Regions from separate parts of the Sphingobium sp. B2D3A genome, predicted to be linked through region 2. Evidence: predicted binding sites of a transcription regulator. Region 2 holds the regulator's gene; each other region holds the start of a gene.
The links. The regulator LexA, encoded in region 2, represses DNA repair genes until DNA is damaged. The targets are predictions, from matches to a motif close to GTTCCNCNCTTGTTCT.

Region 1: M2337_RS02945 (MmcB family DNA repair protein) is a predicted target of LexA. The motif match lies at 7,843-7,858, and genes of this name have one in related genera.
Region 3: M2337_RS10450 (PA0069 family radical SAM protein) is a predicted target of LexA. The motif match lies at 8,532-8,547, and genes of this name have one in related genera.

The regions. Positions count from the first base shown of each region.
Region 1 is NZ_JAOQOI010000001.1:637,827-648,569, forward strand. Features, by position in the region: gene atpA (F0F1 ATP synthase subunit alpha) at 1-721, opposite strand, end outside; gene M2337_RS02920 (F0F1 ATP synthase subunit delta) at 752-1,306, opposite strand; gene M2337_RS02925 (hypothetical protein) at 1,459-3,234, opposite strand; gene M2337_RS02930 (GtrA family protein) at 3,231-3,632, opposite strand; gene M2337_RS02935 (NAD(P)/FAD-dependent oxidoreductase) at 3,640-5,172, opposite strand; gene acs (acetate--CoA ligase) at 5,260-7,203, opposite strand; gene M2337_RS02945 (MmcB family DNA repair protein) at 7,310-7,831, opposite strand; gene M2337_RS02950 (cell wall hydrolase) at 7,938-8,558, opposite strand; gene M2337_RS02955 (DUF1491 family protein) at 8,733-9,074, opposite strand; gene M2337_RS02960 (PaaI family thioesterase) at 9,071-9,583, opposite strand; gene M2337_RS02965 (PTS sugar transporter subunit IIA) at 9,543-10,010, opposite strand; gene hpf (ribosome hibernation-promoting factor, HPF/YfiA family) at 10,192-10,743, opposite strand, start outside.
Region 2 is NZ_JAOQOI010000001.1:2,856,344-2,867,086, reverse strand. Features, by position in the region: gene M2337_RS13315 (pyridoxal-dependent decarboxylase, exosortase A system-associated) at 1-199, shown strand, start outside; gene M2337_RS13310 (hemerythrin domain-containing protein) at 206-661, opposite strand; gene truA (tRNA pseudouridine(38-40) synthase TruA) at 741-1,490, opposite strand; gene fmt (methionyl-tRNA formyltransferase) at 1,487-2,395, opposite strand; gene recR (recombination mediator RecR) at 2,461-3,057, shown strand; gene def (peptide deformylase) at 3,161-3,691, shown strand; gene M2337_RS13285 (citrate synthase) at 3,800-5,086, opposite strand; gene gltX (glutamate--tRNA ligase) at 5,105-6,562, opposite strand; gene M2337_RS13275 (ComEC/Rec2 family competence protein) at 6,676-8,748, shown strand; gene lexA (transcriptional repressor LexA) at 8,773-9,477, opposite strand; gene M2337_RS13265 (bestrophin family protein) at 9,603-10,499, opposite strand; gene M2337_RS13260 (GFA family protein) at 10,694-10,743, shown strand, end outside.
Region 3 is NZ_JAOQOI010000001.1:2,243,376-2,254,118, forward strand. Features, by position in the region: gene M2337_RS10420 (lipoprotein-releasing ABC transporter permease subunit) at 1-283, shown strand, start outside; gene M2337_RS10425 (ABC transporter ATP-binding protein) at 276-947, shown strand; gene M2337_RS10430 (SDR family oxidoreductase) at 1,001-1,666, shown strand; gene M2337_RS10435 (Yip1 family protein) at 1,737-2,900, opposite strand; gene dnaE (DNA polymerase III subunit alpha) at 3,087-6,623, shown strand; gene M2337_RS10445 (PEPxxWA-CTERM sorting domain-containing protein) at 6,818-7,420, shown strand; gene M2337_RS10450 (PA0069 family radical SAM protein) at 7,444-8,523, opposite strand; gene M2337_RS10455 (YbjN domain-containing protein) at 8,628-9,140, shown strand; gene rmuC (DNA recombination protein RmuC) at 9,207-10,655, shown strand; gene M2337_RS10465 (HAD family hydrolase) at 10,652-10,743, opposite strand, start outside.

The DNA.
Region 1 (10,743 bases), 2.2 Mb from region 2:
GCGCCGGCTCGGACGCGGTGGCGGCGATGACGATGGAATATTCCATCGCGCCATTCTCTTCGAGCTGACGGACGATCTGCGCAACGGTCGAGCGCTTCTGGCCGACGGCGACGTAGATGCAGTAGAGCTTCTTGCTCTCGTCGGTGCCGGCGTTCGGGCCCTTCTGGTTGATGAAGGTATCGATCGCGACAGCGGTCTTGCCGGTCTGGCGGTCACCGATGATCAGCTCGCGCTGACCACGGCCGATCGGCACCAGCGCGTCAATGGCCTTGAGGCCGGTCTGCACCGGCTCATGCACCGACTTGCGGGGAATGATGCCCGGCGCCTTCACCTCGACGCGCGAACGCAGGTCCGACTGGATCGGGCCCTTGCCGTCGATGGGGTTGCCGAGGCCGTCGACCACGCGGCCGAGCAGGCCCTTGCCGACCGGAACGTCAACGATGGTGCCGGTCCGCTTGACGACGTCACCTTCCTTGATCTCGGCGTCCGAGCCGAAGATCACGACGCCGACATTGTCGGCTTCCAGGTTGAGGGCCATGCCCTGCACGCCGTTGGAGAACTCGACCATCTCACCGGCCTGAACCTTGTCGAGGCCGTGGATGCGCGCGATGCCGTCACCGACGCTGAGCACGGTGCCGACTTCGCTGACTTCCGCTTCGGCGCCGAAGTTGGCGATCTGGTCCTTGATGACCTTGGAGATTTCTGCGGCGTTGATATCCATGTTCAGCCTTTCATCGGATTCTTTGGCGCGTTAGCCGCGCATCGCCTGGGCGAGCTTGTTCAGTCGGGTACGGAGCGAGCTGTCGATCATCTGGCTGCCCATCTTGACGACGAGGCCACCCATGATTTCGGGATCGACGGTAAGATCAAGAGCCATGTCGCGGCCCGTGCGCGCCTTGAGCTGCCTGGCCAGCGCGTTCTGCTGGTCCTGGGTCAGCGGGAAGGCGGAGGTCACTTCCGCGCGCGTCTCGCCACGATGGGCGGAGAGCAGCGTGGAGAATGCCCGAATCACGGCAGGAATCTGCGAGAGGCGGCGATTCTGCGCCAGTACGCCCAGCGTCCGCTCCGTCAGCGAATCGAGCCCAAGGCTCTGCGCCACGGCCTTGATCGCCTTGGCGGCATTGTCGCGGCCGACCAGCGGGCTTTGCGTCAACGCCTTGAGATCATTCGATTCGGCCAGCGCGACCTTGAGAGTCTCAAGGCTTGCCGCCACCGAATCGAGCGCCCCCTTGTCCCGCGCCAGCTCAAAAAGCGCGAGCGCATAACGCCCCGCCAAGCTAGCCTGAATACCGCTGGAATGCTCCACGCGCGCCTTGCCTCTTGTCCGAATTGAATCGCGCCAGAAAAGGGGAGGTACGGCTGCACCCCCCTTGACACGGGGGGGCGGTTAGCAGGGGTCGCCCTGCGATGCAAGTCGGGAGGGACAGGCCGGGCACGGATGCGCCGGAAGGCGTGACGTCAGCGCAAAATGCGGTACAAACGCGACCCCGGCTGCTGCAGGCGGTCATCGGGGACCAGCCAAGGCGGCACCTGTCCATCCGTCAGACTGGCAGCAAGGCCGTGAGGCGCGGCCTTGAGATAATTGCGCGCCTCCGGCGCGGTCGGGCACAGCAGCAGATATTGCGCGGGTGTCGCCAGGACGATCGCGCGCGCGTTGTCGGGCGTAGCTGTGAAGGCGCGAATGACCGTCGCCATCGCGGCACTGTTCCGATGATAGCCCGCTGCGACGATCGAGAGATTGGTGCGATAGAGAATCAGCGGCCCCATATCGATCGGAGCGAAGATCTGGCCCGCACCCAGAGACTTGAACATCGGACTGGCGATGGCGGTCGGGCAGTCGCCATCCGTCCGCGCGTCGGTGCTGCCTTTATCGGGCGGGAACAGCATCTGGCCGAGCCCATAGGCGGGGAGTGCCGTCGAGAGGAGGAGGGTGCCCGCCATTGTGAGGCTCCAGCCGATTCGCGGCCGAAAACGATCGCGTTGGCCGGCGAGCAGAACAATGGCGGCGGCCATGCCGGGCAGGGCATAGAGCTCTGCCACCGCTGTCGCCCGCATCACGGTCATGCCGAGCAGCCAAGCGAAGGCGGCAGCCAGCGCCAAACCCAGCCACATCATCGCATCGGACGACCTGCGACAAGCCCAGGTTCGCCACATGGCGGCGATGACACCGGGGAGAGGGGCCAGAATCATCAAGGTCGCGAACGCGCCGCCCTGTCGCCAAAAGGGCAGGCCCTCGCGGACGCTATAATACCAGTAATCGCGCACCAGAGGGTCCAGCCCGGCAAATGGCCCAGCCAGACAGGCGGGCGCGATCAGGGCAACCGAAGCGGCGGCCCCGGCTCCGGCGACAATGAGCGGGACGAGGCGCGACGCTGGATTGGCGGGACGAAGCAGGCTGTCGATCAGGAAGAGCATTGCGCCCGCAATGAACAGCGCGGCGATGTAGGGCGCGGAGATCGCGTCGCAATGGCTCTCCACAAGCAGGCCAGCGCCGCGCGTGCCGAGAATCAGCAACAGGCTCGCGCCGATCAGCGCCGCCATGAACAGATGGATGCGCCGATCGCCGGTGCGCACAAACGCCAGCGCATAGAGGCCGGCGAACAGCGCCGCATAAGGCAGGCCCTCAATGGATACATGCATCCAGACCGCACAAGCAAGCGCGCATCCGACCGCAGGCCAGCGGCCGGGCCGGGTCCACGCCAGCAAGGCGCAGGCGGCCATCAGCAACTGCCAGCCATGATGATCGACCCGCATCGGCGCAAACTGCAGCCCGACCATGAGGCATGCGGGCAGCAGGGCGAGCATCAGCAATGCGACCTCCCGCCCGGCGATATCCCGGAGCAGCCGGCCCATGACGAGCATCAGGGCGAGACAGAGCAGGGCGGGCACCGCCACCAATGCGACGACTTCCGCCATGGGCTGGCCGACGAGGGGCCGAAGCAGCACGATCGCCAAAGCGATCGGCAGGTCCACCAGCCGGGACCAGTGCAGGTCCCCACCGGTCGGCAGGTTCATGCGATATTGGGTGACGTCGCTCCACGCCTGGCCATTCAGCCAGTCGCGGACCTGAACCATGCGCATGTAATTGTCCGGATCGCCGAGCGAACCCGCCCTCGTCTCGGTCCAATTGGGTATGGCGAGAAGGGCCATGGCGAAGAGCCAGATGAGCGGCACGTAACGGTAAAAGGGCTGGGCGCCCCCCATGCGCTGGCCCGAAACATCCCCGGCGGTCATGCGAAAACGATCGCCTTGCGCAGCATATAGGTCGCCTGGAAACTGACAGCGACCGCCAGCGCCTTGGCGAGCAGGGGCATGATCCCCAGCATCGCGCCGAGCGCCACGATACCGGTCGTCAGCGCCAGACCGATCAGCGCAGACCCCACGAACAGCGCCTTCTGACGAACGCGATCCGCGCCGCTCGCAGCGACGCCTTGCGCGAAGACAAGACGCGAGGAGATCAGCCAGTGCATGAGGATTCCGGCCATATAACCAAAAGCCGCCGCGGCGGCAGGGGCCATGCCCAGGTGCAGGCCAGCCATGAACAGCCCCACGTCCCCAGCCAGCGCGACGAGGCTGGCAAGACCATAACGCAGATAGGTGTGGCCGAGCAGCCCGGCCAGGAACGCGCCCATCACCCGATCACGCCACCATGCGGCGCCCGGCGGGCACGGCCCGCTGGCTCTCCAGCGCCGCACGCTCTCCCGCGCTCAGGGCGCCCTCATGGCCCGCTTCATGATATTCGGCATCCTCGTTGACGCCCCAGATATCGAACACCCGCTTGCCGGCGATGATGTTGCGCACGGTCAGCATGGCCGTCATCATCGCGTGATCCTGATTGTTATAGCGATGCATCCCGTTCCGCCCGATCAGGTGAAGCGTGGGATATTTGTCTTCCAGCTCGGCGCGAATGGCCGCGACATTCGCCGCATAAGCCTCGCCATAGACGGGATAGGCTTTCTCCTGACGCACCACAGCGCCGCCGACAACCTGATCGGCGCTGATGAGGCCCATCAGAACCATCTCCTCGGTCGCCAGCGCGATCAGCTCGTCATCGCTGGATGACCAGAGCCCGTCGCCCTCGAAGCAGAAATATTCCAGGCCCACGCAAGCGATATCGGGATCGGGCACCATTTCGGGTGACCAGCTGCGGAAATTCTGCACCCGGCCCACCTTCACGCGCGGATCGTGGATGTAGATCCAATTGTCCGGAAACAGGTCTTCGGAGCGGATCATCAGCGCGACCGTCAGAAAATCGCGATAGTTGAGCGCCAGCGCGTGCCCGAGCGTCTTGGGCACCGGATGGATGCGGCTCGCCAGCTCCCGCATCGGCGCGGAGCTGATCACATGGTCGGCACTGATCGCGACCGTATCGCCGGCCGCCCGCGTCGCGGTAACGCGCCACCGGCCTGTAACCTGATCGCGGTGAATCTGCTTGAGGGCATGGCCCATCAGCACATGATTGCCGCCTTCGACCACGCGATCGCGCGCCGCATCCCACATCATCCCGGGCCCGAGGCGCGGGTAGCGGAAATTCTCGAGCAGGGTCTTGGCACCCATGCCGTTGTTTGGCTTTTTGTTGAGGCCAAGGCTGCGCTTGAGGCCATCCAGCACCGCCTTGCCCAGGCTCAGGCCCTTGATGCGCTGCGCCGCCCAGTCGGCGGACATGGTATCGCACGGCATCCCCCACACCTTCTCGGTGTAGGTCTTGAAGAAGATGGAATAGAGCTTGCGACCGAACTGGTTGACCACCCAGTCCTCGAAGCTGCGCACCGGCTTGATCGGCGCGATCTTGGCCTTGGCGTAGCTCAGCATGCACAGGGTCGAGCGGATGATGCCGAGATTGCGCAGCGCCTCGAAGGCACGCAGCGGATAGCTGTAGAAGCGGCCCTGATAATAGATGCGGCTCATGCGGGGCCGCTCGATGAAATCATGGGGCAGGATCTCGTTCCACAGATCGACCACCTCCTGCGATTTCGAGAAGAAGCGGTGGCCGCCGATATCGAAGCGGAATCCCTCATGCTCGACCGTGCGGCTGATGCCCCCGACCTGCGCGGAATCCTTCTCGATCACCGTCACGCGCAGCCCCGCCTTGGTCAGCAGATAGGCAGCGGTCAGCCCGGCCGGGCCAGCACCAATGATGGCCACATCAACGGAATGGGCGGAATTCGACATTCAGGCAGGTCCCCCGGAACCGAACAGGTCGACTCCGGGAGTGAAGGATCTTGCCTAATATTCCATTAATCCACGCCGCTCGGTGCCTCAGCGCGCCGGGCGTTGCCGGTTGGCGACGAGGTGATCCACCACGGCCGGGTCTGCCAGCGTGGAGGTGTCGCCAAGCTGATCCACCGCGTCCTCGGCAATCTTGCGGAGAATCCGGCGCATGATCTTGCCCGAGCGGGTCTTGGGCAGGGCAGGGGCGAACTGGATCGCATCGGGCGTGGCGATCGGGCCGATCTCGTGACGCACCCATTGCACCAGCGCCTTGCGTAGTTCGTCATCGCCCTCGATGCCGACATTCAGCGTGACATAGGCGTAGATGCCCTGTCCCTTGATGTCGTGCGGCATGCCTACCACGGCCGCCTCGGCCACCTTGGCGTGCGCAACCAGTGCCGATTCGATCTCGGCCGTGCCCATGCGGTGGCCGGAGACATTGATGACGTCATCGACCCGGCCGGTGATCCAGTAATAGCCATCCTCATCGCGCCGGCAGCCATCGCCGGTGAAATATTTGCCGGGATAGGTGCTGAAATAGGTTTGGAAGAAGCGCTCATGATCGCCCCACACGGTGCGCATCTGGCCCGGCCAGCTCTCGGCAATCACCAGATTGCCCTCGCACGGGCCTTCGAGGACCTTGCCTTCGGTATCGACGATCTGCGGCACCACGCCGAAGAACGGCTTGGTGGCACTGCCGGGCTTGAGATCGATCGCGCCGGGAAGGGGCGTGATCATGTGGCCGCCGGTTTCGGTCTGCCACCAGGTGTCCATGATCGGGCAGCGCCCGTCACCCACGACGCGGTGATACCAGTCCCACGCCTCGGGATTGATCGGCTCGCCGACCGAACCGAGAATGCGCAGGCTCTTGCGGCTGGTCTTCTCCACCCAGGTATCGCCCTCGCGCATCAGGGCGCGGATCGCGGTCGGCGCGGCATAGAAGGTGCTGACGTTAAACTGATCGACCACCTGCCAGAACCGGCTGAAATCGGGATAATGCGGCACGCCCTCGAACATCACCGTCGTCGCGCCGTTGGCGAGCGGGCCGTAGACGATATAGCTGTGGCCGGTGACCCAGCCGATATCGGCGGCGCACCAATAGATATCGCCGGGGCGGTAATCGAACACATAATGATGCGTCATCGCCGCCCAGAGCAGATAGCCTGCGCTGGTATGCAGCACGCCCTTAGGCTTGCCGGTGGAGCCTGAGGTGTAGAGGATGAACAGCGGATCCTCGGCACCGATTTCCTCGGCCGGGCAATCGTCCGAGACGCTGTCGCGCAGCACGTCATACCAATGATCGCGGCCGTCTGTCATCGCAACGGCATTGCCGGTCCGGCGCACCACAATCACGGATTCCACGCAGGTGCAGTCGTCCAGCGCTTCATCCACATTGGTCTTGAGCGGGATCGTCTTGCCCCCCCGCACGCCCTCGTCGGCCGTGATCACCACCGTGGAATCGCAATCGGTGATACGCCCGGCCAGACTGTCGGGTGAGAAGCCACCGAACACCACCGAGTGGATGGCGCCGATGCGGGCACAGGCGAGCATCGCCATCGCCGCTTCCGGGATCATCGGCATGTAGATGGTGACCCGGTCGCCCTTGCGGACGCCCTGCGCCTTCAGCACATTTGCAAAGCGGCAAACTTCCCCGTGCAATTCGCGATAGGTGATCGTGCGGCTCTCATCGGGGTTGTCACCAGCCCAGAGGATCGCCGGGACATCGCCACGCTCCGTCAGATGCCGGTCGAGGCAATTGGCCGCGATGTTGAGCGTGCCGTCCGCAAACCATTTGGTACCAAAATCGGCTTCATGGAAGCTGGCGTCCTTGACCTGGGTGAAGTCCTTGATCCAGTCGAGCCGCGCCGCCTCCTTGCGCCAGAAGCTGTCCGGCTCTGCAATCGATTGCGTATAAAGGCGTGAATAATCATCACCGGTCACATAGGCGCGCTCGCGCCAATTCGCAGGCACAGGGTAGAGGGGCTGACTCACGCACTTCTCCAAAGACTGTTATGCGCCAACCTTAGCCGTTTTGCCGGCCATGCCAAGTCCATCGCGGGTGGCACGGAATGCCGGTCCAAGAAGCAGGCGCCCAGTCTCAGGCGTCGTTGCTCCACAGCAACTGGCCGTCCGGATCGGTGATCTGGGTCAGCCGGCGCGCTGCCCGCCGCGCAAGCCGCTGCACTTCGACCTTGCGCCGCGCGGGCGCCAGAGGCTCGCTGGGCGCGGGGCGAAGGATCTCGGCATCATATTGGTCGGCAACGATAAGTCCCGTGCGGCCCGGCCACAGCGCCTCGGACTCGAACAGGGTCAGATCAAAGCCGGCAGGCACGGCCCAGAAGTAGCGATCGCAATAATCGAAATAGTCCGGCCATTTGCCGTCCCCGAGCAGGTCGGCACGGCTGCATTTGATTTCGACGGCAATGATCTGGCCGCGGGCATCCACGGCCATGATGTCCAGCCGCCGACCATTGGGGAGCGGCACTTCGGAAATGCCGAAAATATCGTGGCGCGCAAAGAGACGCAGCACTCCGCGCGTGACGGCCAGCGCCGTTCCATCGGTCAATGCAGGATCGCAGGCGATCACAGGTTCAGGCGCAGGTTCAGGATGTGAGGCCATGTGGCGGGATTAGAACACAATGGGAACAACTGCAAGCCAAGCTCAAACGAGACGGGCCGGCCCAGCGCTCTGCTGACCCGGCCCGGCTTGTGATTGATTGGTTGGCTCAGCGGTAGAAGATATGACCGCCAATGCGCGTGAGGCGATCATGCTTCCAGTTCGGCGACACGCGCGCGGAATGGAAGAACAGGGCGCCTTCCACCGGATTGTCCCAGCTTCCGTCCAGCGCGATCTGGGCGATGGCGCGCGCGGTGCGCCACTGACCGGCATGGGTCGGCGTGGGCAGCTGGCCCTGACGGACGAAACTGAACTGACCCGGCTGCGTGACGACGCCGCACAGGCTGGTGGGGAAACGCCCGGACCGCGCCCGCTCGAGCACGACATTGGCAACGGCGAGCTGGCCGGTCAGGCTCTCGCTGCGCGCTTCATAATAAATGGTGGTGGCGAGACATTTCGCATCAGCGTCGGAAATCTCTTCGACATTGGCCTGCTGGACCAATTCGGCCAGCGAATCGACAGAGTCGGCAGAAGCGGCTTCGTTCGGAGCCGTCTCGGCATCGGGTTCAATCGTTGCGGGGGTCGTCAGGCTTGCAGCGACGACGGCGGGAACCTCGAGCATGGTCGAGAAACCTTGGCGGGCTGTTCCCTCAGGAGCAGCAGCCAGAGCGATTGTGGACGAGAGAAGTCCAACGGTCGCCACGATGGCGACCACGACACGATTGGGCATTCATTCTCAGTACTGTGCGGTGGGTCGGAGATCGGAATGCAGGTCGCATCTATCGTGCGACGCTCAGCGCTCCGGTCCGCCCCCCGTCTGCGTGTTTGCGATGACCTGTCCCCATGACGGCCACACGCAACCTGCGCGAGTTGGTGGGGCCTTTGGCCGCTCAGCCGGGAACTGTCAACTCGTGCACAGTATCTCGGCGGCGAGCCGTTCCCCGTCTGCGACATCCAGTTCCACGAACCAGATATCGGGGTCCACCCGGGTTCTTCTATCTATATATTGTGATATTTCAGATTCTTGGGTTAAATCCCGAGGCCCGCAGGGGGTGAGCGAAAGAGTCCCGTCAAGGGACGTAACACGCTCAAAAAGCCCGATTGTCCGGCCGCGATCCACCGCCTGCACGACGATGGTTCCGCTCAACGGCTCCCCCTTGTGAAGCACGGTGCCATGCCCCCCTTGCGCTTGGACACGGCGCAACAGAACCCCGATGAGGATCTGACTCGTCAGACGCGCGGTCACTGGTCTCCTGCTTCCGGGCGCACATAACCCGGCAGGCCAACCAGCGGGATGGTGGAGCGCATGAACGTGCCAGTACCGCGACCGACATCCTCACCCTCGGCATCAATAAGGCGCGCCTCGGCGACAAAAACGCGCCGCTTGCCGCTCAGCCATTTCCCTTCCGCTACGATCGGCCCAGCCTTGAGCGGGCGGGTGAACAGCAGGTTGAATGCGGTGGTGAGGAGGAAGCGATCCGTGACGAGGCTGTTGGCGGCATAAAAAGCCGCATCGTCCAGCATCTTGAAATACAGCGTGCCATGGGTGGCGCCTGCGGCATGGAAATAGTCCGGCGTCACGTCGATGACGATGCGCGCCTCGCCGGGGGCCGAGATATCCAGCCTTGAGGGGAATAATCCGTTGATCGGCGCCGAGGCATAGAGCCGTTCGAGCGCCCGGAAATGCGCGGCCTCGCCGGATGGCGGCGTGCCGTCAGGCTGCGTCACGCGACTCGCCGCCGGCGAGCAGGGCATAGAGCGCGGCGTCCGAGCCAACGCCACGAATGCGCGCAAGATGGCGCTCGTTACGCAGCAGGCGCGAGACGCGGGCCAAGGTCTTGAGATGTTCTGCGCCACTATCCTGCGGGGAGAGCAGCATGAATACGACATCCACGGGCACATCGTCGATCGCATCGAAGGGGATCGGCTCGGCGAGGAGGACCACGGCGCCATGGACGCTCTCAAGGCCTTCCAGCTTGGCGTGGGGAATCGCGATTCCGCCACCAAAGCCCGTCGAGCCAAGGCGCTCCCGCTCGGTGATGCGCTCGACAACCTCGGCGGCATCGAGCCCATAGGCATCGGCCGCCAACTGACCCAGCTTCAGGAAAAGCTGTTTCTTGTTAGGAAGGGCCACCGCGGACGAAACAGCGTTCGCCGCGAGCAAGTCGCTGAAATTATCCATGTTCAACCCGTGTCCTGCGGCCGACCTGGGGATTTCTGCGCCGGGGTGAAGTCCACCCATCATGGCCGCCTGGAGAAAACTTGGCCGGCTGATAGGCGCAAAGGCCATTCGGGTCAACAGGTTGCCGGGGACGGAGTCAGGGGAGGGAGGGCTGCGCATCGCGCGCAGCCCTCGAGCGCATTCAGGCGCGGGGCGGCTCCACCCAGCCGATGGTCCCGTCGGTGCGACGGTAGACCATGTTGAAGGTGGCCGTGCTGCTGTTGAGGAACATGAGCGCATTGGTGTTGCGCAGATCGAGCATCATCACCGCATCCGAGACGCTGGCGCGCGGAATATCCACGCGCATCTCCGCGATCACCACCGGTGCATCGACGTCCACTTCCTCTTCCGCTTCGCTGGACTGGAAGACGACATAATTGGCATCGTCGATGCCGGGCGCGTCACGCTGAGCTTCGGCGGCGAGCGCCTGGCTGTGGCGATCCTTCAACCGCCGCATGTAGCGGCGCAGCTGCTTTTCGATGCGTTCCGCGGCCTGATCGAAGCAGACATGGGCATCATGGGCCTCGCCCGCGCCCTTGAGGATCAGCCCTGCCATCACATGGCAGACGATGTCGCAGCGAAAGGCGCCATGAGGCGCGTTGCTGAACGTCACGCTGGAGGAGATGGTGCGCGAGAAATACTTGTCGGCGATCGCCTGCATCCGCTCGGCAACATGCGCCTGAAGCGCCTCGCC
Region 2 (10,743 bases):
GCCGGCGAGCGAGCCGGTCCATGTGGTCGGTTGCCTCTGCACGCCGCTGGATCGGCTCGGCGATGCCGTGATGCTCCCGCCTGTCGCGGTCGGCGATCTCGTCGCGCTGTTCATGGCCGGCGCTTATGGCGCGAGCGCCAGTCCGGCGGCCTTCCTGGGTCATGCTCCGGCCGCTGAGTTGCTAGTCGAAGAGGATTGATACGCGTTAGGCGGCTGATGTCTGATCGGGCGCAATCCCGATCCCACTCAGGCCCTGCGACTCCAGATAGGCCGGATAGAGCATCTGCTCTTCCCGCTGGATGCGGTCGACCAGAGCCTCCAGCGCGGGCCTGAGGGCGGCGCGAAAGGCGTCGGGCTCCTGGAAAATCCGACAGTCCGGCCAGGCTTTCATCAGATCGGCCCACAGATCGCCCAGATGGCCGGTCTCCGCATGATATTGCGAGGCGAGCGTGGCGATCCGGCCGTTGCCGCTGGCGCGCAGGGCCGGATAGAGGTGCTTGTCCTCCTTGGCCAGATGGCGGATCAAGATGCGGTTCAACTTGCTGCGCAGCGCGATCAGTTCGCCCACCTCCGCGCCGGATCGCTGCGTCGCCGGGCTCGTAACTTGCTGGCACAGCTCGAGCAGCGCCATATGTTCAGCCTGAAGATACCCCAATTCCATGTCTTAGCCTGCCTCGCGACACCGCTCGCATGTCCATCTGAGCATCCAATCTGCGCCCGGGAGCTTTAACAATGTGTTGTCAGGCAGTTAGGGGATAGTCCGCCGAGATGAAATAAAGGCCGTCCGGCGGTGCATTATGCCCCAGCGCGGCGCGATTGCGCGCGTCCAGCGCCGCCTTGAGGTCATCGGGCGACCATGTGCCAGTGCCGACCAAGGCAAGGCAGCCCACCATCGAGCGGACCTGATGATGAAGGAAGCTGCGGGCCTTGGCGTGAACGGTGATGCGCTCGCCAACGCGCATGACATCGAGCCGGGCGAGGGTGCGGTGGGGGCTGTCCGCCTGGCATTGCGCGGAGCGGAAGGTGGTGAAATCATGTCGGCCGACCAGGGCCTGTGCGGCCTCGTGCATCCGCTCGGCGTCCAGCACCTGCGGCACACGCCAGACAAGCCCGCGCTCGAAGGTGAGCGGCGCGCGGCGGTTAAGGATGCGATACTCATAGGCGCGCGCGACGCAGGAGAAGCGGGCGTGCCAATCCTCCGGCACGATTTCGCAGGTCAGGATGGCGATCGGCTCGGGTCGCAGATGGGCATTGAGCGCTTCCATCAGGCGAAAAGGCGTGATCGCCTTGTCCAGATCGACATGCGCTCGCATGGCGAGGGCGTGAACGCCCGCGTCGGTGCGCCCGGCGCAATGGACGATCGGCGCGCCGCCGGCGATGCGGCCCAGCGCTTCCTCGATGCATTGCTGCACGCTCGGGCCATGGGCCTGGCGCTGCCAGCCCATATAGGGCCGTCCGTCATATTCGACCGTGAAAGCGAAGCGGGTCATTCCAAAAGCGTGCCGACCGGAATGGCGGTGCCACGCAGCAGATCGGCGGTGGCCATGGCGCCCTTGCCGGCGCGCTGGATGAGGGTGGGGCGCAGCGAGCCCTGTTCGCCGCACCCGATCAGCAGACCCTCGTCGAGCACGGTTCCTGCGGGGCCGGGCTGAGAATCGACTGAGGCAGCCAGAACCTTGTAGCGCTCGCCCTTGTGCGCGAACCATGCGCCCGGCGCGGGATTGAAGGCGCGCACCTGCCGTTCGGCCGCGACCGGCCCGGCGGTGAAATCGAGGTGGCTCTCCGCCTTGTCGATCTTGGCCGCATAGGTCACGCCATCCTCGGGCTGGATCATCGGCGGATAGGCCCCGATCTGATCGAGCACCTTGACCATCAACGCGGCGCCGGCATGCGCCAGCTCGTCGGTCAGCGCGCCGGCGGTCTTGCCGTCCACGGGCGTGCTGACCTTTGCCAGCATCGGCCCGGTGTCGAGACCCTTGGCCATCGCCATGATGGTGACGCCGGTACGCTCGTCGCCGGCGAGGATGGCACGCTGGATCGGTGCCGCGCCGCGCCAGCTGGGGAGCAGGGAGGCGTGGACGTTGAGGCTGCCGAGGCGCGGGGCGTGGAGGACCGGGATCGGCAGGATCAGCCCGTAGGCGGCGACCACGGCGACGTCCGCCTCGAAAGCGTCGAAGACCTCCTGTTCGGCCGCGTCATTCAGGGAAAGGGGCGTCCGCACCGGCAGGCCTAGCGCCTCCGCTCTGGCTTGCACCGGGCTCGGGCGAGGCGCCTTGCCGCGACCTGCCGGACGTGGTGGCTGCGTATACACCGCCACCACGGAATGACCGGCATCAATCAACGCATCGAGCGTCGGCACCGCGAAATCCGGCGTTCCCATGAAGACGATCCGCAAAGGCTCTTTCATGCGGCCCTCTGAAACGCTTGTATCATCGCAGCGCAAGCCCTTATTTGGCGGTCATGTCCTCGCCAGAGATCGACGCGCTCACGCAGGCGCTTGCCCGGCTGCCCGGCCTTGGCCCCCGTTCGGCGCGACGGGCGGTGCTGCACCTGCTGCAACGGCGCGATGCGGCGATGGTGCCGCTGCTGCGCGCGCTGGAAAGCGTGAGCGAGCGGATGGTGCATTGTTCGGTCTGCGGCAATGTCGACACCATCGATCCCTGTGCGATCTGCGCCGATACTCGCCGCGATGCCCGCGCTTTGTGCGTGGTGGAGGATGTGGCGGACCTGTGGGCGCTGGAAAAGTCGCGCCTGTTTCCTGGGCGGTTCCACGTGCTGGGTGGCCGGCTCTCCGCGCTGGATGGCGTGCGGCCCGAAGACCTGTCGATCGCCAGCCTTGTCCAACGCGTCGCCGATGGCGGAATCGATGAAGTGGTGCTGGCGATGAACGCCACGCTGGAGGGGCAGACGACGGCCCATTACATCGCTGAGCGGCTGGAGTCCTATCCGGTACGGCTGACGCAATTGGCCCATGGCGTGCCGGTTGGGGGTGAACTCGATTATCTCGATGAGGGCACGCTGGCGCAGGCGCTGCGGGCGCGGCGGCCGATCGGTTGAGGGGCGGACACGCGGGCAGATCCTGCCGCGTTCGATCAGCCTGATCGGAACAAAGCGTTAACAACGGCTTGATCTCACGCCTTGGCTTTCATATCTGGACAGCATGGCCATTAGACCGATCCTTGAGACCCCGGACCCGATTCTGCGGACGATTTCGACGCCCGTCGAGGCGATCGACGATGATTTGCAGACGCTGATCGATGACATGTTCGACACCATGTACGATGCGCCGGGTATCGGGCTGGCGGCCATTCAGGTCGGCGTGCCCAAGCGGGTGCTGGTGATCGATCTGCAGGAGCCCGAGTCCGAGGAGGAAGGCGCACCACCGGTCAGGAATCCGCTGGTGTTCATCAATCCGCAGATCCTCGACGGGTCTCCGGAAAGCTCGGTCTACAATGAGGGCTGCCTCTCCGTGCCGGACCAATATGCCGAGGTCGAGCGGCCAGCGCGCATCCGCGCCAGCTGGATGGATCGGCAGGGGCGGATTCATGAGGAAGAGCTGGAAGGCCTGCTCGCGACCTGCCTGCAGCACGAGATGGACCATCTTGAAGGCATTCTGTTCATCGACCATCTGTCTCGCCTGAAGCGCGACATGCTGCTCAAGAAGCTGGCCAAGACCCGCAAAGCCGCTTGAGCTTCCGCGCCCATTGCGGCGCGGCTTGGTCTTCGAATTTGTCCGGCAAGAAAAAAAGAGGCGCTTCCGGCGCCCCTTTTTCTAATCCATGGATCAGCCAGCTGAGGCTCAGCGCTTGTCCATCGGGACATAATCGCGCTGCGTCGGGCCGGTGTAGAGCTGACGGGGACGGCCGATCTTCTGCTCTGGGTCCGAGATCATCTCGTTCCACTGCGCGACCCAGCCGACGGTGCGGGCGAGGGCGAAGAGCACCGTGAACATGTCCGTCGGGAAGCCGATCGCCGACAGGATCACGCCCGAGTAGAAGTCCACATTCGGGTAGAGCTTCTTCTCGATGAAATATTCGTCGTGCAGCGCGATCTGCTCCAGCTCGCGGGCGACGTCGAAGATGGGGTCGCTGACGCCCAGCTTGTCCAGCACTTCCTTGGCGGTCGCCTGCATCACCTTCGCGCGGGGATCGTAGTTCTTGTAGACCCGGTGGCCGAAGCCCATCAGGCGGAACGGATCGTCCTTGTTCTTGGCGCGGGCGATGTAGGACGGGATGCGATCCACGGTGCCGATCTCGCGGAGCATGTTGAGCGCCGCTTCGTTGGCGCCGCCATGCGCCGGGCCCCACAGGCAGGCGATGCCCGCCGCGATGCACGCAAACGGATTGGCGCCCGAGGAACCGGCCAGGCGCACGGTCGAGGTGGAGGCGTTCTGCTCGTGGTCGGCATGCAGGATGAAGATCTTGTCCATCGCCGCCTCGACGACGGGGTCGACCACATACTCCTCGGCGGGCACCGAGAAGGTCATGCGCAGGAAGTTACCGGTGTAGCTCAGGTCGTTGCTCGGATAGACGAAGGGCTGACCGACCGAATATTTGTAGGCCATGGCCGCGAGCGTCGGCATCTTGGCGATCAGGCGATGGCTCGCGATCATCCGCTGATGCGGATCGGTGATGTCCGTGGAGTCGTGGTAGAAGGCCGAGAGCGCGCCGACCACGCCGCACATGATCGCCATGGGGTGCGCATCGCGGCGGAAGCCGCGGAAGAAGGTGGAGAGCTGCTCGTGCACCATCGTGTGGCGCGTGATCGTCCGCTCGAACAGCTCGAACTCGTCCTTGGAGGGGAGCGAGCCGCGCAGCAGCAGATAGGCCACTTCCATGAAGCTCGACTGCTCGGCGAGCTGATCGATGGGATAGCCGCGGTGAAGGAGCACGCCCTCATCACCATCGATATAGGTCAGCGCCGAATCGCAGCTCGCCGTTGAGGTGAAGCCGGGATCATATGTGAACATGCCCGTCTGGGCATAGAGCTTGCGAATGTCGATGACCTTGGGGCCGACGGAACCTTCCACGACCTTACATTCGAGATCCTTGCCCTCGACGGTCATTTTGACTGTGCTGTCGCTCATTCCTTCACCCCTTATTGCTCAAATTTGCGGCCCGGACCCGGAAGCCTGGAGGAGTCCGGCCTGATCCTGCAGGCGGCCCAAGGTTTCGTCCCGACCAAGATGGAGTAGCACGTCGAAGATACCGGGCGACGTCGTCCGTCCCGTTAAAGCAACGCGCAGTGGCTGTGCAATCTTTCCAAGGCCAAGGCCTGCCTCTTCCGCGATCGCGCGGATGGCCGCCTCAAGCGACTCAAGTGACCAATCTGGCAGCGCCCGCAGCTGTTCGACCACCGTGCCGAGCAGAGATCGGGCATTCTCGTCGAGCAGCTTGGCGGCAGCCTCCTCGACCGCGAGCGGCCGTTTGGCAAACAGGAACGCGGCGCCGTCGGTCAGCTCCAGCAGCGTCTTGGCGCGGGGCTTGAGCGCGGGCATGATCGCCGCAAGCTGGTGCAGACGGGCTTGGGCCGCGGCATCGTCGTCCAGCGGATCCATCCGTTCGGCGACGAGCAGAGCGAGGCGACCGTCATCGGCCTCGCGAATGTAATGGCCGTTCAGATTTTCGAGCTTCTTGAGGTCGAATCGCGACGGCGAGCGACCCACGCCCGGCAGATCGAACCATTCGACGGCCTGCTCGCGGCTGATGATCTCATCATCGCCATGGCCCCAGCCGAGTCGCAGCAGATAGTTATTCACGGCCTCCGGCAGCATGCCGAGCTCGTCGCGATAGGCATCGACGCCCATGGCGCCATGCCGCTTGGAGAGCTTGGCGCCATCCTGCCCGTGAATCAGCGGGATGTGCGCATAGACCGGCTCGGGCCAGCCCATCGCGCGGATGATGCCGAGCTGGCGGAAGGCGTTGTTGAGATGGTCATCGCCACGGATCACATGAGTGACGCCCATGTCATGATCGTCCACAACGACGGCCAGCATATAGGTTGGCGTGCCGTCCGAGCGGAGCAGGATCATGTCGTCGAGCTCGGCATTCTGCACGACCACACGGCCCTGCACGGCATCTTCTATGACGGTTTCGCCCTCGCGGGCCGCCTTCAGGCGAATGACATAGGGGGCATCGCCGCCTTCGGAGGGATCGCGGTCGCGCCAGCGCCCGTCATAGCGCATCGGCTGACGTGCGGCGCGTTGCTGCTCGCGCAGGGCCGCCAGCTCTTCGGGCGTCGCGAAGCATTTATAGGCATGGCCGGCATCGAGCAGGGCGTTGGCGACCTCGGCATGGCGTGCCGCACGCGCGAACTGGAAGACCGGTTCATCATCGCCTGCAAGACCCAGCCAGCTCAAGCCGTCGAAGATCGCCTCGATCGCGGATTCGGTTGAGCGGGCGCGGTCGGTATCCTCGACGCGCAGCAGGAACTTGCCGCCATGGTGACGGGAGAAAAGATAGTTGAACAGCGCCGTGCGTGCGCCGCCAATGTGGAGATATCCCGTAGGCGAGGGGGCAAAGCGGGTGACGACCGTGCCTGTTTGTTTCCGTCCTTCTGCCACGCTATGCCTGCTTTTCCCTTATGTCGCGGGTGGGTTTCCTAGTGAACGAGAATGCCCCTAGCACGCCTTTTCCGGCTCGACAAATACCGTTGTTGCGCCGCAGCAGTGTCTGGTTGGGACGGCTTCATGCGCGAGCGGAATCGGTGCTGGAGGCTGAGCGGGCGCAACTCCCACTGTGGGTGCCGATCCTGCTGGGCGCCGGGATTATCGCCTGGTTCACCCTGCCTGCGCCACCGCAGTGGATGGCGTGGATCGCCTTCTGGCTGGGCGTCGCCGCCGCGTTTGGCGCCGTGGGGCGCGGAGGACGCTTGCCTGCTGCGCTCGCCGTTGGCGCGGTGCTGCTGGCGGCGGGCTGTCTGCTGATCTGGGCCAAAGCGCTTCTTGTTGCGCAGCCGCCACTTGCGCGCGCCGCGGTGGTGGAGATGGAGGCTCGAGTCCTCTCGGCAACGCCCTTGGCTTCCCGGGGACTGGTGCGGCTGGAGGTCGCGCCGCTGTCGCGGCCCGATCTGCCGGCGCGGGTCCGCATCAACGCGGCGCCCGATCAGATGGCAGAGGAGATTACCGCAGGGGACCGCATTGCCGTCCGAGCGCGGCTAATGCCGCCTGCACCGGCTGCCCTGCCGGGCGCTTATGATTTTGCGCGGACGGCCTATTTTTCCGGCCTCGGCGCTACCGGGCGGGCACTCGGCAAAGTGCAGCGCCTCGATGCGGCAACCGCTGGCGGGGATGCGCGCGCGACTCTCGCCCACCACATCGCCGCGCGGTTGCCGGGGCCGGAAGGGACGATTGCGATCACGCTCGCCACGGGCAATCAGAACTGGATCAGCGAGGCGGATGCGGATGCGATGCGGCGCAGCGGGCTTGCCCATCTGCTTTCGATCAGTGGCTTGCACGTCTCCGCGCTGATCGGCGGCGTGATTCTCATCATGGTCAGTCTGCTTGCGCTGTCGCCGACCCTTGCGCTGCGCTGGCCGGTGATGATGATCGCCGCCTGCGTGGGCGGTGCGGCGGGCATCGGCTACACTGTGTTCACCGGGGCGCAGGTACCGACGATCCGCTCCTGCATTGCCGCTCTGCTGGTGATCGCGGGCATGGCCCTGGGCCGTGAGGCCATCGGGCTGCGGTTGATCGCGACCGGCGCGCTGATCGTGATGATCTTCTGGCCGGAGGCTGTCATCGGCCCCAGCTTCCAGATGAGCTTCGTCGCCGTGACCGCGATTGTGGCGCTTTACGAATATCCCCCCGCACGGCGGCTGTTCGAGCGACGCGACGAGGGGCGGATAAAGCGCTGGACCCGCAGCCTCGGCGCTTTGCTGGCGACAGGTTTGCTGGTGGAGCTGGTGCTGACGCCGATTGCCTTTGCCCATTTTCATCGCTCGGGCCTGCTTGGCGCGGCGGCCAATATGATTGCCATTCCGCTCACAAGTTTCGTGGTAATGCCGGCCGAAGTGCTCGCGCTGGTACTCGACGCTGTGGGGCTGGGGGCGCCGGTCTGGTGGGTCGTCGGCGTGGCGCTCAAGTTCCTGCTGTGGATCGCGCATACTGTCGCCAGTCAGCCCTTTGCGACGCTGTCGCTGCCCGTCTCCAGCGGACTGGCCTTTGCGCTCGCCATGATCGGCCTCTTGTGGCTGATGCTCTGGCACACGGCGCTCCGCTGGTGGGGCTTGCCTCTGGCGGCGCTTGGGTTTTTCCTGACATTTCTGGCACCGTCCGCCGACGTGCTCGTCACCGCCGATGGTCATCATGTGGCGGTGCGTCTGGGCGACGGGCGCATGGCGCTGTTGCGGGACCGGAGCGGGGACTATGTTCGGACGACTTTGGCCGAGGCGAGCGCTTATGACGGCGAGTTTGCGTCCCTCGCGCAGGCGCCGGACACGCGATGCACGCGGGACATGTGCGCGATGACATTGCCGGGCCGTGCTGACCAGCCGCCGGTTCACCTGCTGATCAGTCGCTCGCGCCTGCTCGTTCCCTATCCCGAGCTGGTGGCCGCCTGCGCACAGGCTGACCTCGTGATCGCGGACCGGCGCCTCCCGCCCGGATGTGTGCCGCGCTGGGCGAAGCTGGATCGGCCAGCGCTGAGCGCCATGGGCGGTGCACTGATCCTGCTCGACAGTCGGGAGATTGTGCCGGGGCACGATCCGCGCAGCCGCCATCCATGGATCGCGGGCACCGGCTCGCGCTAGAGCCGGCGTCCCATATCGCCCGCCTCAGTTATAACGCCGCAATAGCCCCGCGAGCCGGCCCTGAATGCGCACCTGCCGCGCCTCATAGGTTTGGGGCTCATGGTCGCGATTGGCAGGATCGAGCCGCACCTTGCGGCCGTCATGATGGAAATATTTGAGCGTCGCTTCATTCTCGTCGATGAGGGCAACGACGATCTGGCCATCGCGCGCCGTCTCGGTCCGCTGGATCAGCGCGAAGTCACCGTCGAAAATCCCTGCTTCGATCATCGAGTCACCGGAGACTTCCAGCGCGTAATGATCGCCGGCGCCCAGCAACGCGGCCGGGACCGGCAGCATGGTGTCGCTCTCCATCGCCTCGATGGGAAGACCAGCAGCGATGCGCCCATGCAGCGGAATTTCGATCACGTCATTGGCGGCGATAGGGATCGTCCGCGCCGGCGCGGTGGGCGCCTTGCGCAGCGGGGTCACGTTGGTGGCCGCCGCCGGCTCTTCCGTCCGCTCTGCCACGGGCATGCCATCCGGCAGTTTGAGGATTTCGAGCGCCCGCGCGCGATTGGGCAGCCTGCGGATGAAGCCGCGCTCTTCCAGCGCGCTGATCAGCCGATGGATGCCGGACTTCGATTTGAGGTCCAGCGCCTCCTTCATCTCCTCGAAACTGGGCGAGACGCCACCCTGATCGAGATGCTGCTTGATGTAGCTGAGCAGTTGCTGTTGCTTGGCGGTCAACATGAGTGGTTCCCCAATATGGAACGGACGGAGAACGTTTAGGAAACGAATCGAGCCACGTCAACACGGATCGGCTAAATATCTCAGGTCTCGGTGGCTGGCGTGTCGTCCCACGCACGGGCGAGCGATCAGGTCAGGATGTGCTGATCGGGCGCGATGGGTGCGGGGAGGTCGGTCGCGCCGAGGCGGGCGAGCATTTCGCGTTCCACCGTCCGCGTCATCGCATCGAGCGGCAAATCGTTGGGATCATAGCCGAACGGGTCTTCCAGCTGATCGCCCAAGGCATCCAGCCCGAAAAAGGTGTAGCTCGCCACCAGCACCGGAATGAGTGCCCACCAGCCCAGCGAGCCAGCCAATGCGAAGGGCAGCAACAGGCAGAAGACGTAAGTCGTACGGTGGAGAATGAGCGAATAGGTGAACGGCACCGGCGTGCTGGCGATCCGCTCGCAGGCCGCCTGCACATCGCTGAGCGCCTTGAGCTGCCCCTCGATGAGCGAATGATGGATCGGGTTGATCCGCCCGTCTGCGGACAGGCGCAGGCAGTGCGCGCCCATCTCGTAGAGTACGGTGTCGGTCGGGTTCGGGGAGGTGCGCCACGGTCCATCGTTCACCCACCGGCCGATCGCGGCAGCCTCGTCGTGCTGGCGCAGGCGGGCGGCAAGACCGTTGGTGAAGCCGCAGATGCCGCGGAGCAGCGGGGTGCGTTCCTCCTCAGGCAGCGAGGACGTGAGCCGCGCGAAGGAGCGGCTCGCGATGATCAGCGCGCCCCATTGCTTGCGGCCCTCCCACCAGCGATCATAACAGGCACTGTTGCGGAAACTCATGAAGATGGAGAGCGACAGGCCGATCAGGGCGAATGGAATGCCGCTGATCTGCGCGAATAGCCCTGGCCAGGCGCGCGCTGCCAGAATGGCCGCCACGCTGGCCACGGCGATGCCTGCCAGCCGATGCTGGATATGCGGCATGATCGTGCCGCGATAGGCGAACAGCACTTCGAGCAAGCCAAGGCGGTTGCGAACGATCACGGGCGGACATCTCCTGCCAGGGCACGCGGCCACCGGACATGGGCCGGGCACCGGGCGCGCTCGCCATGCGGAGGATGCGCGCGCAGATCAAGGATTAAGTGGCCGCAAGGGGAAGCGCGCAATGGGCGCTGATGGAACCGGCGGAGATAAGAGCGGTTCAGCTCGAGAGACGATCACCACAAGAGGACCGTGCCATGCCCCTCAAGCTCGAAGGTTCCTGTCGATGCGGCGCCGTGCGCTTTTC
Region 3 (10,743 bases), 610 kb from region 2:
GGTGGGCGTGACCATCGGCACGCTCGGCACCGGCGCAGGCCTTGTCCTCGGCTCGGTGATCCTGTTCTTCCGCCAGGGCATTGTCGATGGCGTGCAGATGCTCACCGGCCAGCAACTCTGGGATCCGTCGATCCGCTTCCTGACCTCGCTGCCGTCCAAGCCCGATCCGGTCGAGATTGGCGCGATCTGCATCATGGCGGTGGGCTTCAGCTTCCTCGCCACGCTTTATCCGGCCTTCAAGGCTGCCAATACCGACCCCGTACAGGTGCTGCGCTATGAGTGAGGTGCTCTCCGTTCACAGCCTGTCGCGCAGCTTCACGCAGGGCGGCGCCAAAATCGACGTGCTGCGCGGCGTGGACCTGAACGTGCAGGCCGGCGAGATCGTGGCGCTGCTCGGCCCGTCCGGCTCCGGCAAGTCGACCATGTTGCAGGCGATCGGCCTGCTGGAGGGCGGCTTTGGCGGCTCGATCCGCCTCTGCGGCGTCGAAGTTGCAAGCGAAGGTAATGATGGCCGCACGACGCTGCGGCGCGAGAAGCTCGGCTTCGTCTACCAGTTCCATCATCTGCTGCCCGATTTCAGCGCGGTCGAGAATGTCATCCTGCCGCAGCTGATCCTGGGGAAGAGCAAGGTTGAGGCGCTGGCGCGGGCGGAAAGCCTGCTCACCAGCCTCGGTCTCGGCCACCGGCTCGAGCACAAGCCGAGCCAGCTTTCCGGCGGCGAGCAGCAGCGCGTCGCGGTGGCGCGCGCGCTTGCCAATCGCCCGGCGCTGGTGCTGGCCGATGAGCCGACCGGCAATCTGGATGAGCGCACGGCCGATGTGGTGCTGGACGAATTCATCCGGCTCGTTCGCGAGCAGGGCTCAGCCGCGCTCATCGCAACGCATAATGAGCGGCTGGCGGCGCGGATGGACCGGATCGTTCGGCTGCATGACGGGTTTCTCGATTAGCGATTTGTGCCGGCGCGCCATGGTGGCCGGCGGCACGCGACAGGAGACGACTCATGGCAACCATCGTGATCGCCGGCGCCAATCGGGGCATCGGCCTGGAACTGGCGCGGCAATATGCGCAGGACGGGCATGATGTGATCCGCGCCATGCGCGGCGAAGACCGGGCCGATCCCATCTTCGGTACCACCATGGCGCTGGATGTGGCGGATGCGCAATCGGTCAGCAAGTTCGCGGCGGCGCTCGATGGCAGGCCGGTCGACCTGCTGCTTGCCAATGCCGGGGTAATCGGCCCCGAGCGTCAGAGCAGCACGGACATGGACTTTGATGGCTTCCTGCACACGCTCGATGTTAACGTGCTCGGCCCGTTGCGGGTGATCCAGGCACTGCTGCCCAATTTGCGCAAGGCGGCTCATCCGCGCGTGGCGGTGACCTCCAGCCGCATGGGGTCGATGGCCGCGCCGCAGTCGGGCCATCTCGCTTATCGCGCCTCCAAGGCGGCGGTGAACAAGGTCGTGCAGTGCCTCGCCGCCGATCTGGCAGGCGAGGGGATTGCGGTGGCTTCCCTCCACCCCGGCTGGGTACGCACCGATATGGGTGGCCCCGGCGCGGACATCGACGTCGAGACCAGCGCGGCGGGATTGCGGCAGGTGCTGGACGGCCTGAGCATGGAGAATAGCGGCCGCTTCTGGGCCTATGATGGCGAAGTGCTGGACTGGTAATCGCCGACGCTTTCAGCCTCGCGCCTGAACCGCTCAGGCGCAGCCTATTTTTGAACGGATCGGCGCCTGATTAGCGCCTCAGGCCTTTCAGCTTGGCCATGTCGATGGCAGCGACGGCGGCCTTCAATTCGTCGATGCTGCCCGCGTCGCCCTCTGCCTCGACCATGAAGCGCTTGTCGACCGTGGTTGCGAACGATCCGTTGCCGGCGCCGCGGTCCCACCGCTCGATGACCATATTGTCGTCCACCGTCGTGGTGCGCTCGTAGCTGTCGCCATCCTCACGGTTGGATTCAACGCCCATGGCGCTCGCCATGCCGGCAATCGCGCCCATCGCCGCCATATCGGAGACCTTGAGGGTGAAGCGCTTGCCACCTGCCTCATAGCTTGCCTCGGCCTGGCTGGTGGGGCCGGCCTTGACGCTGCTGATCGCCGTGCGCTGATAGACACCGATGCTGGCAGGCAGGAGCGCCTGCAATTGCGCCGGCGCGACGGCTTCACGGGTCTGCGCGGCTTCCATGTCGCGCGCTGCCTGCTCGATCTTGCCGGTATCGATGTTGCCGACGCCGGGCAGGGTAATCGTATCGCCATCTTCGGTCGTCACCGTGCCGCCGCCCAGGCTTCCCGAGGGCGAGAAGCCGAAGGTGCGGCCCACCGTGGCGGTGATCGCGCCGATGACGATATAGATCACCAGCACGCACAGCACCGTCACGATCGTGTAGGTCAGCGCCTTCTCGGGCGGCACTTTCATCAGCGGGGCCGCGCCGACATAGAAGAGATAGAAAGAATAGAGGCCGAGAATTCCAAGGAAGCTGAGCGACGGCATGATACTGAAGATGCCGGCTAGCCAACTGGCCGTCATCGAATAGGCGACGAGCTTGAAGGCGTTGCGAGAACTGCCGACGCCGCCGAATTTGGGCGCGAGCTTGTTGGCGATGAAGCTGATGAGGAACAGGCTGACCAGCGCCAGAATGAAGCTTGTCACCGCCATGGAGAGGCCGCTGATCAGCGACGGGCGATAGCTGAAGCCGAACGCGCCGAAGCCGAAGAGCTGGCCGCCGACGAAGGCCGCGATCGGGCTGATCCCCGCCAGTGGCAGGGCGTAGTTGGTGAAGATGTCACCGCTCGGCGTCGTCTCCGCCGCAATCACCGGCCATTCCGCCTTGGGCTTGAGAATGATCGCCTTCGCGCGTTCCATGAGCGATGGCGCCCTGCCACCCGTCGGTTCGATGTCCATAATCCCGTCCCCTGTTTCTGCGACTCATTGAACCATCTTGGGTCCGGGGCGCAAGTCCTTGCAAGATCGGGCGTTCAGGGGGATTGCGGGAATGACCCAGTGCCGGCGGTCTCAGTGGTGCAAAGCCTGTGGGTAACTTGCGCGCGGCCCTTTCCAGATGGGCGCCAAGGCCCCATAACAGCGGTCATGCCGCACCAGCCCTATGTTCCGCTCCGTAACCTGTCGGCCTACACCCTGCTGGAAGGCGCGATTGCGCCCAAGCAGCTTGCCGCGCGGGCCAAGGAGCTGGGCTTTCCTGCTGCGGCGCTGACCGATCGGAACGGCCTTTATGCGGCCATGGCCTTCTCCGACGCGGCCGCCAAGGCCGGCGTGCAGCCGATCATCGGCACGACGCTCGCGGTGGCGCGCCCCGGCCGGCCGGACAATGCGCCGGTTCAGATCGATTGGCTGGTCCTCCTGGCGCAGGATGATGTCGGCTACGGCAATCTCTGCGCGCTGGCGAGCCGCGCCCATGTCGAGCGGCCGGAAATGGAGGAGGCGCATGTCTCCTTCGAGGCGCTGGAGCGCCATGCCGACGGCCTCATCTGCCTGACGGCAAGCGGCGAAGGTGCACTCGCCCGGTTGCTGGCGGAAGGCCTGCCGGAGGAAGCCGGTCGCTATCTTGGCCGGCTCTCCGCCCTCTTCGGCGATCGCCTCTATATCGAGCTGTCCCGCACCGACGATGCGATCATGGCGGCGGCGGAAGACGCGCTGATCGACCTCGCATACGCGCGCAATCTGCCGCTCGTGGCCACCAATCCGGCCTGCTATGCCGATGCCGGCTTCCATCCGGCGCATGACGTGCTGCTCTGCATCGCCAATAGCAGCTATGTGGAGAGCGACGACCGCCCGAAAAGTTCGCCGCAAAGCTGGATGAAGCCCGCCGATGCGATGCAGCAATTGTTCGCTGATCTGCCGGAAGCCATCGCCAACACCCTCGTCGTGGCGCAGCGCTGTGCGGTGATGGCGCCCAAGCGCAAGCCAATCCTGCCCAGCCTTGCCGGCGACCGCGACGGTGAGGAGGCGCAGTTGCGCGTCGATGCGACGGCGGGTCTGGTCGGGCGCCTGCGCAAGATCCACCAGCACACGCATGGCGAAGCCGCGGCCGAGCTTGATGAAGCCGCGCTGCGGGCGCGCTATCCGGATTACTTCACCCGGCTCGATTTCGAGCTGGATATCATCATCCAGATGGGCTTTCCCGGCTACTTCCTGATCGTGGCCGACTTCATCAAATGGGCCAAGGCGCAGGATATTCCGGTGGGGCCGGGGCGTGGTTCGGGCGCTGGCTCGGTCGTCGCCTGGGCGCTGACGATCACCGATCTCGATCCGCTGGCGCTGGGCCTGCTGTTCGAGCGCTTCCTCAATCCCGAGCGCGTCTCGATGCCGGACTTCGACATCGACTTCTGCGAAACCCGGCGCGGCGAAGTCATTCGCTATGTGCAGGGCAAATATGGTCATGATCAGGTGGCGCAGATCATCACCTTCGGTACGTTGAAGGCGCGCGCGGCGCTCAAGGATACCGGCCGGGTGCTGCAGATGGGCTATAATCAGGTCGACCGGCTGGCCAAGCTGGTCCCCAATCACCCGACCGACCCGTGGACGCTGGAGCGGACGATGAATGGCTCCGCCGAGTTCGTCGCCGAGTATAAGGCGGACGGGCAGATCAAGCGGCTGGTCGATCAGGCGATGATGCTGGAGGGCCTGCCGCGCAACAGCTCCACCCACGCCGCCGGCGTGGTGATCGGCGACCGTCCGTTGTCGGAGCTGATCCCGCTCTACCGTGATCCCAAGTCCGACATGCCGGTGACGCAGTTCGACATGAAATATGTCGAGAGCGCCGGGCTGGTGAAGTTCGACTTTCTGGGCCTCAAGACCCTCTCGGTGCTGCAACGCGCGGTCAAGCTGCTCGCCAAGCGCGGTGTCAGCGTCGACCTGGAAGGGCTGAGCTGGGACGACGCGAAGGTCTACGATCTGCTCAAGCGCGGCGACACGGTCGGCGTGTTCCAGCTGGAATCCGAGGGCATGCGCAAGACGCTCGCCGCCGTGAAACCGACCAATTTCGGCGACATCATCGCGCTCGTCTCGCTCTACCGGCCCGGCCCGATGGACAATATCCCGCTCTTTGGCCGCCGCAAGAATGGCGAGGAGGCGATTGAATATCCGCACGATCTGCTCGAGCCGATCCTGAACGAGACCTACGGCATCTTCGTCTATCAGGAACAGGTGATGCAGGCCGCGCAGATCCTTGCCGGCTACTCGCTCGGCGGCGCCGATCTGCTGCGCCGCGCCATGGGCAAGAAGGTGAAGGCGGAGATGGACGCGCAGCGCGCGACCTTCGTCGAAGGCTGCAAGGCGCACAACCAGATCGACAAGAAGAAGGCCAATGAGCTGTTCGACTTGATCGACAAGTTCGCCGGCTATGGCTTCAACAAGAGCCACGCGGCCGCCTACGCGTTGCTCGCCTATCAGACCGCGTGGCTCAAGGCGCATTATCCGGCCGAATTCTACGCCGCCTCCATGGCGTTCGATATCCACCAGACGGACAAGCTGACCGTGTTCGTGGATGACATGCGCCGCATGGGGCTGACTTGCCTGCCGCCCGACATCAACGTCAGCGAAGCCGATTTCTCGGTGGAACCGGACCCGGAGGACGCTAGCCGCCACGCCGTGCGTTATGCGCTCGGCGGCCTCAAGGGCGTGGGCGAGAAGGCGATGGAAACGCTGGTCGAGGAGCGGGTCCGAGGCGGCGCGTTTCGCGATCTCGATGATCTGGCCGGCCGGATCGAACCGCGCCTGCTCAATCGCCGGCAGCTTGAGAGTCTGGCGGCGGCCGGCGCCTTCGACAGCCTGGGGCTGGACCGCGCGGTGGTCCATGCCGCTGCCGAGGCGCTGCTGGCGGTTGCCGCCAAAGCCGCCGAGCAGCGCGAGAGCGGGCAGGGCGGTCTGTTCGGTGGGGAGGATGTTTCCCATGCGGACGTGCCGCTGCCGGACGTGAAATGGGCCGCCGTCGAGCGGATGGCGCAGGAGAAGGAGGCGTTCGGCTTCTATTTCTCGGCGCACCCCGTGGACCGCTATCGCATTCTCGCGCGCGGCAAAGGCGTGCGCAGCTATGCGGAGCTGTGCGGCCAGTCGGATGGCATTGGCGGCGGCGACCGCACCGGCGCGATGATGGCGGGACTGATCGAGGATATACGCTGGCGCGAGACCAAGCGCGGCGCCCGCTATGCCTCGGCGACCTTCTCGGATTCAAGCGGGCAATTCCAGGCCAGTTGCTTCGATGAGGAAAGCTGCAAGCTGCTCGCAACCCTGCATGAGAGCAACGAGTGCGCCCTGCTGACCGTGGAGCTGGATCGCCAGCCCGGTGAGGAGACCCCGCGCGTCACCGTGCGCAACGTCCAGTCCTTCGCGCGCCTGGCTGGCACGGCGCGAATGCGGATGGTCATTTCCGTCGAGGAGCCCGGCGCTATTCCTTCGCTCCGGCAGATGCTTGGCGAACGGCGCGGCGCGCGCTCGACCGTGGAGCTGGACGCGGCGCTGCCCGATGGCGGGCGGGCGCGGGTGGTCCTCGGCGAGGATTTTCAGCTCGATGCCGAGCTTGGCGAGCGGGTCGAAACGGTGCGCGGTGTGACCAAGGTGGTGCTCGCTCAGCACGGGCCACAGCTGGCGCTGGTCGCCTCCCGCTAGACCGTGCCTGACGCGCGATGTGTTGCACTGCACCGCGCCGGAGCGCGAGCTGAGGCGGCTTTCCTCGCCTCGTGAGCACAATTGAACGCAGCGCTATTGTGCGTTTGCGAAATGTTAACCATCGCAGCGGCGGGGGTGCCATCCCGTTCCATCGGGTGGCGCCGGGGGTGACTCTTAGGACTTGGGAGTTACCGATGAAAACTATGTACAAACTGCCGCTTGTCACAGCGGCGCTGATGGCCGGAGCCGCTTTGGCGGCACCATCGCAGGCCGCAATCATCAGCTTCGATGGTCTCTCCGGATCGGGTGATCCGTTCACCAGCTACACGCAGGATGGGTTTACCTTCGCCAATGTGCTGGGGTCTTCCGTGGTCGATGCCGGCTCGGGCAATAGCGCGCCCAGCGTCGGCTTTGGCGGCGGGACGGCGCTCAGCCTGTTCGATCTGACGGCGGGCGGCGCGAGCTTCACGCTGGACAGCTTCGATCTGGCGACCGTGGACAGCAACCTGCTCTACAGCGTGACCGGCTTTGCGGGTCAGGTGCCCGTGTTCAGCCTGCTCTCGACCTTCTCCGGGGATTTCTCCACCATCGCCGGCGCCAGTAATCTGGTTGACCGGGTCGTGTTCGGCTTCGTTGTCGGTGGCGCTTCGGCGAATATCGACAATATTGCCGTAAACGGAACCAATGCTCCGCCGGTGCCCGAGCCGGCTGTCTGGGCCATGCTGGTGATCGGCTTCGGCGCGGTTGGCTACACGTTGCGGGGCCGCAAGGCGACGATGCGCGTGTCGTTCAACTGATCTGACGACGAAGGGCGATCTGTTCATCGCAGCATGCTGAACAGATCGCCCTGATCGGATGGCGGCACGAACAGATCGCGCCGCAGCGCAAGGCGGCCCTTGCCGAGGCCATGGCGTGCCTGAGCGACACGGAAGCGCGTGCCGATCAGCTCCGCATAAGCCCCGGACCCGCGCATGCGCGTGCCGAAATTGGGATCATTGTCGCGCCCGCCCCGCATCGACTGAATGAGGCTCATCACCTTGGCGGCCCGGTCGGGATAATGCGCATCGAGCCAGCCCCGGAACAGCGGCGCGACCTCGAAGGGCAGACGAACCGGAATGAACGAGACCGATTGCGCGCCCGCCTCTGCGGCCGCCGCGACAAGCGCCTCGATCTCATGATCGTTGATTGCCGGGATCATCGGTGACAGGCTGGCATGGGCCGGCACCCCCGCCTGCGAGAGCCCGCGGATCGCCGCGAGCCGGCTGGCAGGCGAGGGCGCGCGCGGCTCCAGCTTGCGGTGCAGCCCGGCATCCAGTGTCGTCAGCGAAATCGCCACCGCGACCAGCCCCTGCGCCGCCATCGGCGCCAGCAGATCGAGATCCCGCAACACCCGGTTGGATTTGGTGGTGATCATCAGCGGATGGCGGCAGTCCGCCAGCACCTCGATGCACGCCCGCGTGATGCGATACCGCCCCTCGATGGGCTGATAGGGGTCGGTGTTCGTCCCCATCGCGATGGTCTTCACCACATAAGCACGCCTGGCGAGCTCCTGCCGCAGCAGCCTGGCCGCGTCCGGCTTGGCGAACAACCGGCTCTCAAAGTCCAGTCCCGGCGAGAGATCGAACCGGGCATGGCTCGGCCGCGCAAAGCAATAAATGCACCCATGTTCGCAGCCCCGATAGGCATTCACCGATTGCTCAAAGCCAATGTCAGGGGAATTGTTGCGGGTGATGATCGTGCGCGCCTGCTCCAGCGTCACGGTGGTGCGCAGGGGTGGCGCCTGGTCCTCCTCGTCCGCCAGTCGCGCATCCAGCCAGTCGCCATCCACCTCGCGCGCGGGCAGGTGGAAACGGCTCGATACCTCGTTGGCCGGAGCGCCGCGCCCCTTGATCGCAGTCATGCCTCAATAGAACATATGAAGAACATATCTGCAATAGGCTTTGCGGTGGCGATGTCTGCTTCATCGCGATAAGGCCGTGGCGGTAACGAGCAATGGGGACGACGATGAAGACGACCGCTTGGATTTCCGCTGCGGCATGTGCGTTTGTGATGATGGCGGCGCCCGCTCATGCGGCCGATGAGGAACCGTGCGGCAAGGGGCTCGTCTGCGCCAATGCGCCCGAGACGGTGGTGAAGGCGATCCAGGACGCCGGCTACAAGGCCAGCCTGAGCAAGAGTGAGTCGAGCGGCAACCCGATGATCACCAGCGCGGCGAGCGGCTACAACTTCAACATCTATTTCTACGAATGCGAGGACGGCAAGAACTGCGCCTCGCTGCACTTCTCGACCCGCTTCGTGGATGACGGCAAGAACACGCCAGAGCTCGCCAATTTGTGGAACCGCAAGAACCGGTTCAGCCAGATGGCGGTGGACGAGGATGGCTCGCTCGACCTGACCTATGACGTGACAACCTATGGTGGCCTGACCCAGCGCAATTTCGCCGATGTCGTCGACTGGTGGCAGACGATGCTCGGCGCCCTCAACAGCTTCTTCCGCGAGCAGGGCCATATCGAGTGACGGGCTTGCGCTTGTGAGGCAGGGGCGATAGGTTCTCATTTCGTTCCTGTTTTGCCGCGAGTTGCCGTGACCGTTGAAAGCCTCGTTCTTAGTCTGCTTCTTGTGCTGGTCGGGCTTGTCGCCGGCTGGCTGATGCGCGCCCGCATGGCTGCGCCGGTCGAGGCTGAGCGCAAGGCTCTCGCCGACCGACTCGCCACCCTTGAGGATATGCGCAACGCCGCGCTGCGCGACCTCGCGGTGGCGGCGAGCCGGGCGGAAGAAACGGACCTCTTGCGCGCGAAATTGGATGAGACCGATCGCGCGCGGGACGAGGCCGAACGGATGCTCGCGGCTGTGCAGGCCGATCAGAAGGCGCGGATGGAGGGCTTCGAGGCCCAAATTCGCGCGCTGGGTGAGGCGCGCGAGCAATTGTCTGCGCAGTTCAGTGAGACCGCCGGCAAGTTGCTGAACGAGGCGCAGCGCATGCTCATCGAGCGCGCCGATCAGCGCTTCCATCAGGCCCATGAGAAAAGCGAGGCCAGTCTCAAGGCGTTGCTCCAGCCGGTCGAGACGACGCTCAAGCGCTATGAGGAAGGTCTGGGCAAGGTCGAGAAGGAGCGGGTGGATAGCTACGCCGCGTTGCGCGAGGCCGTCGAGCAGGTGCGGTTGGGCAGTGCCGAGGCGCGGGTGGAGACGGCGCGACTGGTGAATGCGCTGCGCTCCAGCCCCAAGGCGCGCGGGCGCTGGGGCGAACAGCAATTGCGCAATGTGCTGGAAATGGCGGGCCTCAGCCAGTTCGCCGATTTCCGCTCGGAGGTCTCCGTCGATACCGCCGACGGCCGGCTGCGCCCGGACGTGATCGTGCGTCTGCCCGGGGGGCGGCAACTCATCATCGACGCCAAATGCTCGCTCAACGCTTATCTGGAAGCGGTCGACGCTGTGGACGAGGTGGTACGGGCCGGGCATCTCAAGGCCCATGCCGGCGCGATCCGCAACCACGCGCAGCAGCTTGGCGCGAAGGATTACTGGACGCGCTTCGGCGATGCGGCGGACTATGTCGTGATGTTCATCCCTGGCGAGCATTTCCTCGCGGCAGCGCTGGAGCAGGATGACGGCCTGTGGGAATGGGCCTTCGAGAAGCGTGTGCTGCTCGCCACGCCGACCAATCTGGTCGCCATCGCGCGGACCGTCGCGAGCGTCTGGCGGCAGGAGAAAATGGCCGAACAGACCCAGCAGATCGCGGCGCTCGGCAAGGAGATGTATGAGCGGCTGGCGGTTGCCGCCGGGCATCTTTCTTCGCTCGGCCGCAGCCTCAATGGCTCGGTCTCCAGCTACAATAAGTTCGTCTCCAGCTTCGAGAACCGCGTGCTGGTGACCGGCCGTCGCTTCAAGGATCTGAGCGTCGAAACCGGATCGCGGGAGATCGACGCGATCGAACCGGTCGAGGCGCTTGGGCGGTTACCGGCACCGGGCGAGAGCGCCGCTCAAGAGGCCGATGCCATGGCCGACGAGCGAGTCACAGGGCGCGCGGACTAGCGTTGTTCGACCAAGCGGCCCTCCGAAAGCGACGCCAGCACGATGTCGCGCACGGCATGCAGATCCTCGACGATGTGGGCGCATAGGC